2 regions of the Shewanella sp. N2AIL genome follow, and region 2 is predicted to be linked to the other one. Evidence: predicted binding sites of a transcription regulator. Region 2 holds the regulator's gene; the other holds the start of a gene.
What was found. The regulator sigma-54, encoded in region 2, starts transcription at its own class of promoters, with help from an activator protein. The targets are predictions, from matches to a motif close to GTTGGCACGNNNNTNGNNT.
Positions count from the first base shown of each region.

Region 1: the regulator sigma-54 is predicted to act here: its motif matches at 3,353-3,371, upstream of MO387_RS01265 (DUF3192 domain-containing protein).

Region 1 is NZ_JALBYT010000001.1:271,149-276,690, forward strand. It holds partial or broken gene MO387_RS01240 (alkyl sulfatase dimerization domain-containing protein) at 1-213, opposite strand, end outside; gene queF (NADPH-dependent 7-cyano-7-deazaguanine reductase QueF) at 384-1,241, opposite strand; gene syd (SecY-interacting protein) at 1,301-1,951, shown strand; gene MO387_RS01255 (Zn-ribbon-containing protein) at 2,107-2,880, opposite strand; gene MO387_RS01260 (hypothetical protein) at 2,880-3,263, opposite strand; gene MO387_RS01265 (DUF3192 domain-containing protein) at 3,428-3,835, shown strand; gene MO387_RS01270 (DUF2789 domain-containing protein) at 3,847-4,080, opposite strand; gene MO387_RS01275 (GNAT family N-acetyltransferase) at 4,230-4,877, shown strand; gene MO387_RS01280 (DUF962 domain-containing protein) at 4,861-5,166, shown strand.
Region 2 is NZ_JALBYT010000011.1:87,831-93,372, reverse strand. It holds gene MO387_RS08805 (KpsF/GutQ family sugar-phosphate isomerase) at 7-984, shown strand; gene kdsC (3-deoxy-manno-octulosonate-8-phosphatase KdsC) at 984-1,535, shown strand; gene lptC (LPS export ABC transporter periplasmic protein LptC) at 1,532-2,092, shown strand; gene lptA (lipopolysaccharide transport periplasmic protein LptA) at 2,079-2,633, shown strand; gene lptB (LPS export ABC transporter ATP-binding protein) at 2,630-3,361, shown strand; gene MO387_RS08780 (RNA polymerase factor sigma-54) at 3,469-4,947, shown strand; gene hpf (ribosome hibernation promoting factor) at 4,976-5,263, shown strand; gene ptsN (PTS IIA-like nitrogen regulatory protein PtsN) at 5,266-5,542, shown strand, end outside.

The DNA of each region.
Region 1 (5,542 bases), on a different contig from region 2:
CATATACTCGACAAATTTCTTCGCTTCATCCTTAGTCGGTAGCGGGTTTAAGTTGGCTGGATTCATATCGAAATAGCCTAAATACATGTTGTACACGGCTTTCGCATTATGGCTGTAGGTACCATGGTAACCATTGGTATACCAAGTATCGCGCACCGCCTTAGGGATAGTGGTTTGAATCGCATCGCCAATATCTTGAATACCCGAGCCATCAATGGCTGCGAAGCTTATTGCTCGATGCCAGTGCGAGCACTGTAAATGAAAAAGCTCTGAATCTTGCTAGCAGCTAGGCGAGCGATTCAGAGCTTAGTTTCGGTTTTTAACCTTGGTTTTTTCTCAGTTATAAACCTTAGTTCGTAATCTGATACTCGAACGAACGTTAATTACTGTCTTGCGAGTCTGTGGCTTTCGCCAGGTTGCTCGAAGTCACTGCGATACGGGTTGATATCTAAACCGCCGCGGCGCGTGTAGCGGGCGTAAACGGTCAATTTAGTGCAATGACAGAAACGCTTCAAATCGACAAAAATCCGCTCGACACATTGCTCGTGGAACTCGTTATGTTGGCGGAAAGAAATCAAATAGCGCAGTAGTTTCTCGCGATCGATTTTAGGCCCTTGATAACGGATCATCACGCTGCCCCAGTCGGGTTGCGAAGTGATCAAACAGTTGGATTTCAGCAGGTTTGAATTAAGCGTTTCCGCAACCGTTTGCTTATCGTCCGTGCTGTTTTCCAAGTAATCAGGATTAAAACTATAATCGCTGACTTCAATATCGAGATCGTCAATACACGTGCCTGGTAACTCGATAATACGCTGAATGCCAAAGCTTTTTGGTTCGATGATTTTAACGCTAATATCACCTTGAGCACATTGACTTAAGTCTGCTACTAAGGTCTTTTGCAGTGAATCTATGCTATCGAACTTGGTTTGATTAAAGCTATTGAGATACAGTTTGAACGATTTCGACTCAATCAGGTTCAGGCTTTCATAGCTTAAATGAAATTCAGCTATGGCCACCATAGGCTTACCTTTAGCATTTAACCAAGACAGCTCATAACCCGTCCAGATATCGGCACCATGAAACGGTAACGTCCCAGTGAGTGCAATAGCATTACGGTTTAGTGAGCGTGGAACCCCTTGCAGCAGCGACGCATCATACTCGGCTTGATAGTCTGTGGCTTTACCTAAAGTCAGGCCAACAAGCGCTTGCGCATCACTATAGGGATCGTGATTCTGTGTCATCAATACTGTTTCCATGTCAAAATAGGCGCACATTATACCTGAAATTGGATTGTGCTTAAGTGTCTTGTCTGCCTGCACTCGATAAATTTTTGCAAAACTACCATCAAGCTTACCTAACGAGTTTAGGTGAACTACCGCGTTATTACCCACAGGGTGAGGCTTCTGTGTGTATTCAAGGCGAATTTCATGCTGATCTTGATCAAGCCGTTTCTTGGCAGCCGGTTAAACGCGAAGTCGAAGGCAGTTTTGCCAATGTTGAGCATGCGCTTGAGTTGACTTTATGGCCAGAAATCAATCATTTTTACGGTCAGTATTTTTCTGCGCCTTTATTGTTCGACTCAGAATGGGGCACGGGTGAGTTACTGCAAGTGTGGAATGAGGATGATTTTACCTGCCTGCAACAAAACCTGATCGGTCATCTGATGATGAAGAAAAAACTCAAGCAGCCACCGACGTGGTTTATCGGTTTGTTAGATGAGGGCGATAAAATGCTCACCATCAACAACAGTGATGGCAGCGTGTGGATAGAGCTTCCCGGTGAGATCCCCACCCAGCAACTGTCGCCAAGTTTAGCGGAATTTATTGGGGCGTTATCACCACGGATAGCACCGCCCGTTAAACATGAAGAACTGCCTATGCCCGCATTAGAACATCCGGGGATTTTTGCCAGCTTTAAACGTATGTGGCAAAACCTCTTCGGTAAACGCTAGTTGGCGGGAGCTTGACGCTATCTTGCGGCGAGCTCTTAGCCTTCAACCACGTTTAGCCAGAGTGTGAACGCTCTACCACACTGAGTTTGAGCGTGAACGCTCAACCTAAGCATGGCTGATTCTTAGGTTGAGGTCTTTGGCGGGATAAAATGATGTTACTGATGATCCCAAGACAGATTCGATACTATGCGGCAAGGCTCGCAGCGAAAGTGGAACATATCCAATAAAGGTTCATCGAGTTTCCAATCATGACTACCACAGCGTGGACAAGGCCGCGCTTTTTCTGAGGCTAAATCTTGGCCACCGACGCGGTATAAGTAGTAATAAGTCGGGATTTTAGTGAGATATTCGATACGGCCGCGCAAATCCCAACCTCTGCGAAATAAATCACTGTCTGGACTTGATAATTCCTCAAGTGCGGCAAATTCTGCTTTGGTGGCCGCCGCCATTTGTAACTCGTCACACGCTTGCCATTCGGTCTGCCAACGGATAATGCGTTTGTGATCGCCATTAAAGGTTGCTGGGAGTCGATATAAAGGAATGGGCAATAGATTATCGCCGCTGCGCAGGGGCGAGCACATGTGTACAAAGCTGGTATACAGCAGTTGCCAGCTCGGTGTGTCGGTATTGCTGACCTCAGAATTAATGTCCTGACCGATAAACTTTTCCCGCGGCGCGAGTAGCTTAGCGTCGGTTAACTCTGCTAAGGCTTTTTTAACCCAAGGGCTGTGATATTTATGCGCTAAACTGCTTTTCTCTGGCATCAGTAAACGCACTCTAAACTCACCGTCATTAAAGGCGACCGCAAATTCTCGCCCTAAGATTTGGCCATTAGCTCGATAGGCTTCGAGGAGTTGATTAATGGCTTTTTCGGCGGCAGAGATAGTGGTGTCGGCGAAGCATTCGAAGCGCAGTTCAGTGACAAACATTAAGCGGTTTTTCCTTGGGATTCTAATAAGTTGATGCGTTGTTTTAGTTCAAGCAGTTCATTTTTTAATTGCATGATTTCTGCTTTTTGCTGCTCAGCATGACGCTCAAAATGCGTCTGTTGTATCTGCAGACGCTCGGCAAGCAGCGCAAGCGTCAAGGTATCGTTAGTTGCAGCGGCTTCGATTGTCGGGCTGATGGCTTGTAACTCTGCTAAACGCTCACGATCCGCCTTAGGCATAGATTTAAATTGCTGTAAGCCTTGGATCAATATCGGTAAAGGTAGGCTGCTACCTAAACGGGTTTTTATTAAGGCAAGGCTCGGTACTTTACCGCAGGCTTCGAGCGAACGTGCAGCCGCTAATACTTGGTCAAGTGGACTCATAATTAGCAAAATTCCTTAATTTGTTGAATGAGTTAAACCCATCTCAAAAGAACGTGTAAGTTTTTTCATTTAAAAACAGTGTGTTGTCATTTGGCATCTATTTTGCCTATTGTCCTGCCTAAATCGCTTTTTCAAGCAACAATAATAATCACACAGGATGTCACATGATTAACCATAAATTGAATAACAAACTTATCGCCATCACTTTTTTAGGGCTTGCAAGCTTAGGTCTTAGCGGCTGTGTGGTCAATGTCGGTGATGGCGAATCGGGTTGGGATAGCAGCGCATCATGGGAGAAAGTGCAGGATAAAAACCGCACGAACTTAACAAAACTGAGTTTAGGGATGCCCAAAGACCAATTGATGATCTTAATGGGCACCGCTGATTTTAGTGAAGCCTACATTCAACAAAGTGCTCAACAAGGTGAATCTAATAAAGAAGTCTTAGTGTTGTTTTATCGTACCCAGCGCAATAATGGCGATGGAAAAACCACTAAGGACGAATGCACACCTATCGTGCTGAGCAACAATGCCTTAGTGGGTTGGGGTGAAACGGCTTACAGTAAAATTTAACCCTGCGAGTTTTATAGCTTACGTAGCTGAGTATCGAGTTGCTCAATGGGCTCAGTCCAGAGGGCATCAGCTTCTAGGCCTTCGATGATAAAGCTCTTTTGAGCTGGGGTCCAAAAGGGCGCTTGGCTTAGATGGATGTGATGGTCGATATCATGGGTTGCAATAAATTGCGCTATGGCCTCATCGCTACTGTCTAAACCGAGTTGCTCGAATAAGTGGCTTAGGTCTACTGGAGTTGTATCCATCATTGTTTCCTTTTCAGTATAGTGCCTTCGTTTAGAGTAAGCGCCTGATTGAAAAATGCAATCTATGATTAAAATTTGCACTTTTCCGTTTCCTTGGTAAATTAATTGTTACTCATAAAAAGTGTGAGCTAAGTCAAGGAATACTAATAATGGACAATGAAACCTTGGAAGACTGCCGTGCAGTCTATTTGACCGCGGAAGACTTACGCATTGCCGCCTCTATCCTCTATAACGCTTACCATGATGACCCTTTTTTTGTCGATTCACTTTTTACCTCAGATAAAGCCGCTTACGAGCAAAAACTGCGCGCCGCGATCCGCGAAGAACTCAATACGTTATGGCAACAAAAACAAGCACTCATAGGTTTGTTCGACCATGAAAGACTGGTTGGTTTAGCCTGTGTGGTAACGCAAGAAGTGCCTTTGGGAGAAGGGCGTTACTGGCATTGGCGCTTAAAGATGTTGTTAGGTACTGGCTGGCAATCGACCCAAGCGTTGATGAAAAAAGAGTCCAGTATTGTCGAACTCTTACCCAGTAAGCACTGCGGTATTTTGCAGTTTATCGCCCTTGCACCGAACGAGCAGCACAAAGGACTCGGACATAAGTTAGTGCAAGCGGTAGTGAGTTGGTGTGATGAGCAGCCGGATTTGGATGGCATTGGTGTGTTTGTCGCTCAAGAGAGCCATCTGCAGTTATTTACCCAGCATGACTTTGTCTCTTTAGGCGAGCTCAATATCGGCAGTGTCCATGGTCAGTTATTATTCTATTCGGTTCAACAAGATGACTCACTCTTATAAACGGTTCGCCGATTTCTATCCTTTCTATTTATCCCAACACCAGCACCCGACTTGCCGGCAATTACACTTTGTTGGCAGTTGCTTAGTCCTGCTGCTGATTGGCATTGCCTTGGTTTCACAAGCTTGGTGGCTATGTTGGTTTATTCCGGTCGTTGGCTACGGTTTTGCGTGGGTGGGACACTTAGTATTTGAGAAGAATCGACCCGCGACATTTCAGTATCCCTTTTACAGTTTAATGGCTGATTGGGTGATGTTTGCTCAGATGATCAGCGGCTTTTTTAAGCGTTAAAAAAGCCGTCCGAGTGAGATGCCCATGCCCGTGTGAGAGATCGCTTACAAACGCTGTAGGACATAATGTTTTATTTTTGATTGTTTTTTGTTCTGTTGCGTTTAATTTTAATTATAATCATTAACTTATAATTATTTACCTTCTGTTCAACTGTAATTTATTTTGTAGTCCGTTCTTTGAGCCGAACAAAAAAGTTGCGGTTAACGTAGAATTCACTCATGGCCAAAGCAAATGGATAGCAAGGAAAGCGAAACAGGCCAAAGGGACGCAAGAAGCAACGAATTAAGATTTCAAGGTTGAAATCGCTGACGGTAGGAAAACTGTCATTCGCCTCGGATAGGCTAAGGAAAAGCAGGATTGCTTTTCAAGGATGATT
Region 2 (5,542 bases):
ATAGACATGGTAGACAAATCACAACTGCGCCAATGGGGCTGTAAAGTTATCGACATTGAAAAGTCAGCCCTAGACAATCTTTATCAATATGTTGATTCGGCTGAATTTGCAGAAGCTTGCGAGTTGATCCTTAACTGCACAGGCAAAGTGATTGTCATGGGAATGGGCAAGTCGGGCCATATCGGCAATAAGATTTCTGCCACCCTCGCCAGCACAGGAACGCCCGCATTTTTTGTGCATCCGGGTGAAGCCAGCCACGGTGATCTCGGTGTATTAGCCGATAACGATGTGATTTTAGCGATTTCAAATTCCGGTGAGTCGAGCGAAATCCTCACCTTAATGCCCGTCATCCAACGTATGGGCGTACCCGTTATTGCGGTAACAGGTAAACCCGAATCGAACATGGCGCGCTTAGCTAAAGTGCATTTATGTATTGAAGTGCCAGAAGAGGCTTGCCCACTGGGACTCGCCCCAACATCAAGCACCACAGCGACCTTAGTGATGGGCGATGCCATTGCCATTGCGCTGCTACAAGCCAAAGGCTTTACCCGTGATGATTTTGCAATGTCCCATCCTGGCGGTGCTTTAGGACGCAAGTTATTGTTAAAAGTCTGCGATGTGATGCACAGCGGTGATGACTTACCGCTCGTTAACCACGATATTTGCATCACAGAAGCCCTGTACGAAATTTCCAAGAAAGGCTTAGGCATGACGGCAATTATTGATGATCAGCGCAAACTGGTCGGTATCTTCACCGATGGTGATTTACGCCGCGTTATCGATGCCGAAGTGAATCTGCGTACAACGCCCATCGCCGATGTGATGACCCGTAACTGCGTGACCATCACAGACGGTGTGTTGGCCGCCCAAGCGCTGCAAGTGATGGACTCAAAAAACATCAACGGATTAATTGTTATCGATAAAGACCGCCATCCTATCGGCGCTCTTAACATGCTAGACATGGTTAAAGCAGGAGTCATTTAATGCCACAGCAAGGATTTTACGGCCCAATCAGTGATGATGTGTGGCAACGCGCGCAAAAGATTAAACTGTTGATTTGTGACGTCGATGGAGTGTTTTCCGACGGCCGTATCTACTTAAGCAATAGCGGCGAAGAGCTAAAAGCCTTCCACACCCGCGACGGCTATGGCGTGCGCTCGATACTCACCAGCGGTTTTAATCTTGCGGTGATCACTGGACGTCAATCCAAAATCGTTGAAAACCGTATGACGGCGCTTGGCGTAACCCATATCTACCAAGGCGTAGACAATAAGTTCGAGCCCTATGAAGCATTGCTCGCACTCTATGGCGTTACCCCAGAAGAAGTGGCTTATATCGGTGATGATATTGTCGATCTGCCAGTGATGAATGTCGTCGGTTTAGCAGTCAGCGTAGCCGATGGTCATCCCTATGTTCGTCAGCACGCCCACTTTGTGACTACGCTCAATGGCGGCCACGGTGCCTTGCGTGAACTCACAGATCTATTGCTACTCAGTCAAAATAAATTCACTTCGGCCCATGGAATGAGTATATGAGTCGTGTGACACTCGCGATTATCGCTTTTTTTGGAACGGCATTAGTGCTTTATTGGCAAGTGCAGAACAAACACAGCGGTGATACCGATAACAGAGTAAAAGATCAAAATACCCCAGATTTCATCGTTGAAGATCTGCGCAGTGTTGAGTTCAATGAACACGGGCTAGTCAATAGCCGTGTGACGGCGAAACACATGGAACATTATGATTCAACGAATCAAACTTACTTTACTCAACCTGTTTATCTTGTTTATCCAGACCAAGGTAAAGCACAATGGCAACTCAGAGCAGATCAGGGCAAGCTAAACAAGGAAACGGGCAAGGTTGTATTAGAAAACAATGTTATTATTGATGCCATTAGCCCAGAAGAACCGATCCAGACCTTGTCCACCAGTTATCTGGAACTCGATCTCAATACGATGATAATGACCTCTGACCGCACCATTTACGTCACAGGGAAAGATTTTAATATTCAAGGCCAAGGCCTTTATGCCGACCTCAACGCGCAAGAAGTGCAATTGACCAGTCAGGTAGTAGGAACATATGAAGCAAAATAACGTATTACTTGCCAGCCTAATGCTAATAATGAGCATGAGCGCCTTTGCTAAAGTCGACGACCTGAAACAGGAAGTCAAAATCAAGGCTGTGAGCCAAACGGCAGATATCAAGAACAACCAGATCATCTTCTTTGGTCCGGTTGAAGTCACCCAAGGTTCGATTAAAATCCATGCAGATCAACTGCGTGCATTTTCTGCCGAAGGTGAAAATAGCAAAATTTTAGTGGCCACAGGTAACCCTGCGACGTACAGCCAAGTATTAGACGATGGCCGTCCAGCCTCGGCGAGCGCGAAAGAAATTCGTTACGATATGGCGAGCCGCACCCTGACACTGAAAGGCCAAGCTTCGTTAGATCAAGCAGGTAGCCAAGTGACGGGTAATGTGATCCGCTATAACATCATCCAGCAAAAATTGATTGCAGAAAGCACAGGTAGTGGTGACGATCGCGTGATCACTATTATTCAGCCAGAAAGCTATCAAGATGATGCCAAACCAGACGCGCCAGCGGATAAACCTGTGAAAAAGCAGGACTCTAAATGACCCAAATCACCCTAAGAGCACAAAATCTGGCGAAGAGTTATAAGAGTCGCCAAGTGGTTAAAGACGTCAGTCTGACGGTAAAAACCGGTCAGGTCGTTGGCCTACTCGGCCCAAACGGTGCGGGTAAAACCACCACCTTTTACATGGTCGTCGGTCTGGTTAAAAGCGATAAAGGCCACATCTTTATCGACGATGATGATTTAACCGCAGATCCTATGCACCTGCGCGCCCGCAAAGGCATAGGTTACTTGCCGCAGGAAGCCAGTATCTTCCGTAAGCTGACCGTCCATGACAACATCATGGCCGTACTGCAAACGCGCAAAGAATTGAAGAAAGAGCAAAGGGAAGAACAACTCGAGCATCTGCTCGAAGAATTCCACATCACCCACATCCGTGACAGCCAAGGCATGTCATTGTCGGGGGGCGAACGTCGCCGTGTCGAAATTGCACGGGCGTTAGCAGCAAATCCTAAGTTCATTTTGCTCGATGAACCCTTTGCGGGTGTCGATCCTATTTCAGTTATCGACATCAAAAAGATTATCGAACAGCTCAAAAGTCGTGGCCTTGGCGTGTTGATCACAGACCACAATGTCCGCGAGACATTAGATGTGTGTGAACATGCCTATATTGTGAGTCACGGAAACCTGATTGCCGAAGGAACACCTGCAGAGATCTTAGACAATCAGCAAGTTAGGGCTGTGTACTTAGGTGAACAATTCAGGCTATAGTTAATCAAGCGGAGCCAATGAAGGCAATTTGTGCCAGCATTGGGCTCCACTCAAGATGATAACAAGCGACCTCATCCAACAATAATAACGTAGGGATCAGCGGTAACATGAAAGCGTCACTCCAGCTCAAACTGGGTCAACAGTTAACCATGACGCCACAATTACAACAGGCCATTCGTCTGTTGCAACTGTCGTCATTAGAACTGCAGCAAGAGATCCAGCAAGCCTTAGATTCTAATCCCCTTCTCGAGCTGGAAGAGGATCAATTCGACGCCACTAAAGACCCTGTAAACCAAACGCTTTCCGATACGGATTTCAGTGAATCGAGCACTCTGCCGCCAGAGAAAGACAGCTCCACCATAGACACGGCAGAGTCCTTAACCAAAGAATCCATGCCCGACGAACTCCCCATGGACACCACCTGGGATGAAGTGTTCACCGCCTCCCCTAATTCTGGCCCCGGTGGCAGTCGTGAAGATGATATGCCCTTCCAAGGTGAGACCAGTGAAGGCTTGTATGAGCACTTAGAATGGCAAAAAAACCTCACGCCGTTTTCTGAAACCGATTTAGCCATTGCTACCGCCATTATTGATGCCATCGACGATCAGGGCTATCTCACCCAAAGCACTGATGAAATCCTCGAAGCTATGGGTAATCCTGAGGTCGAACTCGACGAAGTCGAAGCCGTACTCAAGCGCATTCAACATTTTGATCCCATTGGTGTGGCCGCCCGCGATTTAAGCGAGTGCCTGCTGATCCAACTGTCGCATTTCGCCGCTGACACTCCCCATCTAGAAAATGCCCGCATGTTGATCAAAGATCATTTAGATCTGATCGCCGCCCGCGATTTTAGATTGTTGATGCGTAAGACTAAATTAAAAGAGGATGAATTAAGGGACGGCATCGCGCTTATCCAAACCCTCAATCCCCGCCCAGGTTTATTGATTACGCCCAACGATGACGAATACGTCATCCCAGATGTGTCTGTGTCGAAGAAGAATGGCCGCTGGGTGGTTGAACTTAACCCAGACTGCATGCCAAAAATCAATGTAAATCAACATTATGCATCGATGGCGCGCAGTACTAAAAACCAAGCCGATAGCCAGTTTATTCGTGGCCATCTGCAAGAGGCTAAATGGTTTATCAAAAGCCTAGAAAGCCGTAACGACACTTTACTTAAAGTTGCGAATTGCATAGTGCAATATCAGCAAGGTTTCTTCGAATACGGTGAAGAAGCCATGAAACCTATGGTGCTTAACGATATTGCCGAAGCGGTAGAAATGCATGAGTCGACCATCTCACGGGTGACGACACAGAAATACATGCATACCCCTAAGGGACTTTTTGAACTAAAATACTTCTTCTCTAGCCACGTCGGTACTGACGATGGTGGGGAGTGCTCATCCACAGCAATCAGAGCCTTCATTAAGAAACTGGTTGCAGCGGAAAACCAGAAAAAACCATTGAGCGACAGTAAGATGGCACAACTTCTGGCAGAACAAGGGATCAACGTAGCCCGCAGAACCATTGCGAAGTACCGAGAGGCTATGCTCATTCCGCCTTCTAATCAGCGTAAAAGTTTATAACCTACAGTGGATATCGGAGGACGTTTCTATGCAAATAAACCTGAGTGGACACCATGTCGAAATTACCGAATCGTTACGCGCATATGTAGAAGAAAAGTTTTCAAAACTTGAACGCCATTTCGAACAGATCAATAATGTGCACGTTGTGCTCAATGTCGAGAAAATGCAACAGATTGCCGAAGCGAGAATAAATCTTATCGGTGGTGAAGTTTTTGCTACTTCAGAGCATGCTGACATGTATGCCGCTATAGACGCCCTGATTGACAAGCTTGATCGTCAGGTTATTAAACACAAAGAGAAGTTAACAAAACACTAATAATGGAACTTTGTACCATACTGCGGCCGGAGTGCACTACCTGCGCCACTCCGGGCAGCAAGAAAAAGGTACTGGAACTCATCAGCGACTTAGTCGCTGCCCAGTACCCGACCCTCTCATCTCAAGAGATATTCGAAAGCCTAGTGGCGCGCGAAAAGATGGGGAGCACAGGTATAGGTAACGGCATCGCCATTCCACATGGTCGACTAGCCGATATAGATCAGCCCATTGCCATACTCATTAAGTGTGAAGAGCCGATAGCATTCGATGCTATCGATA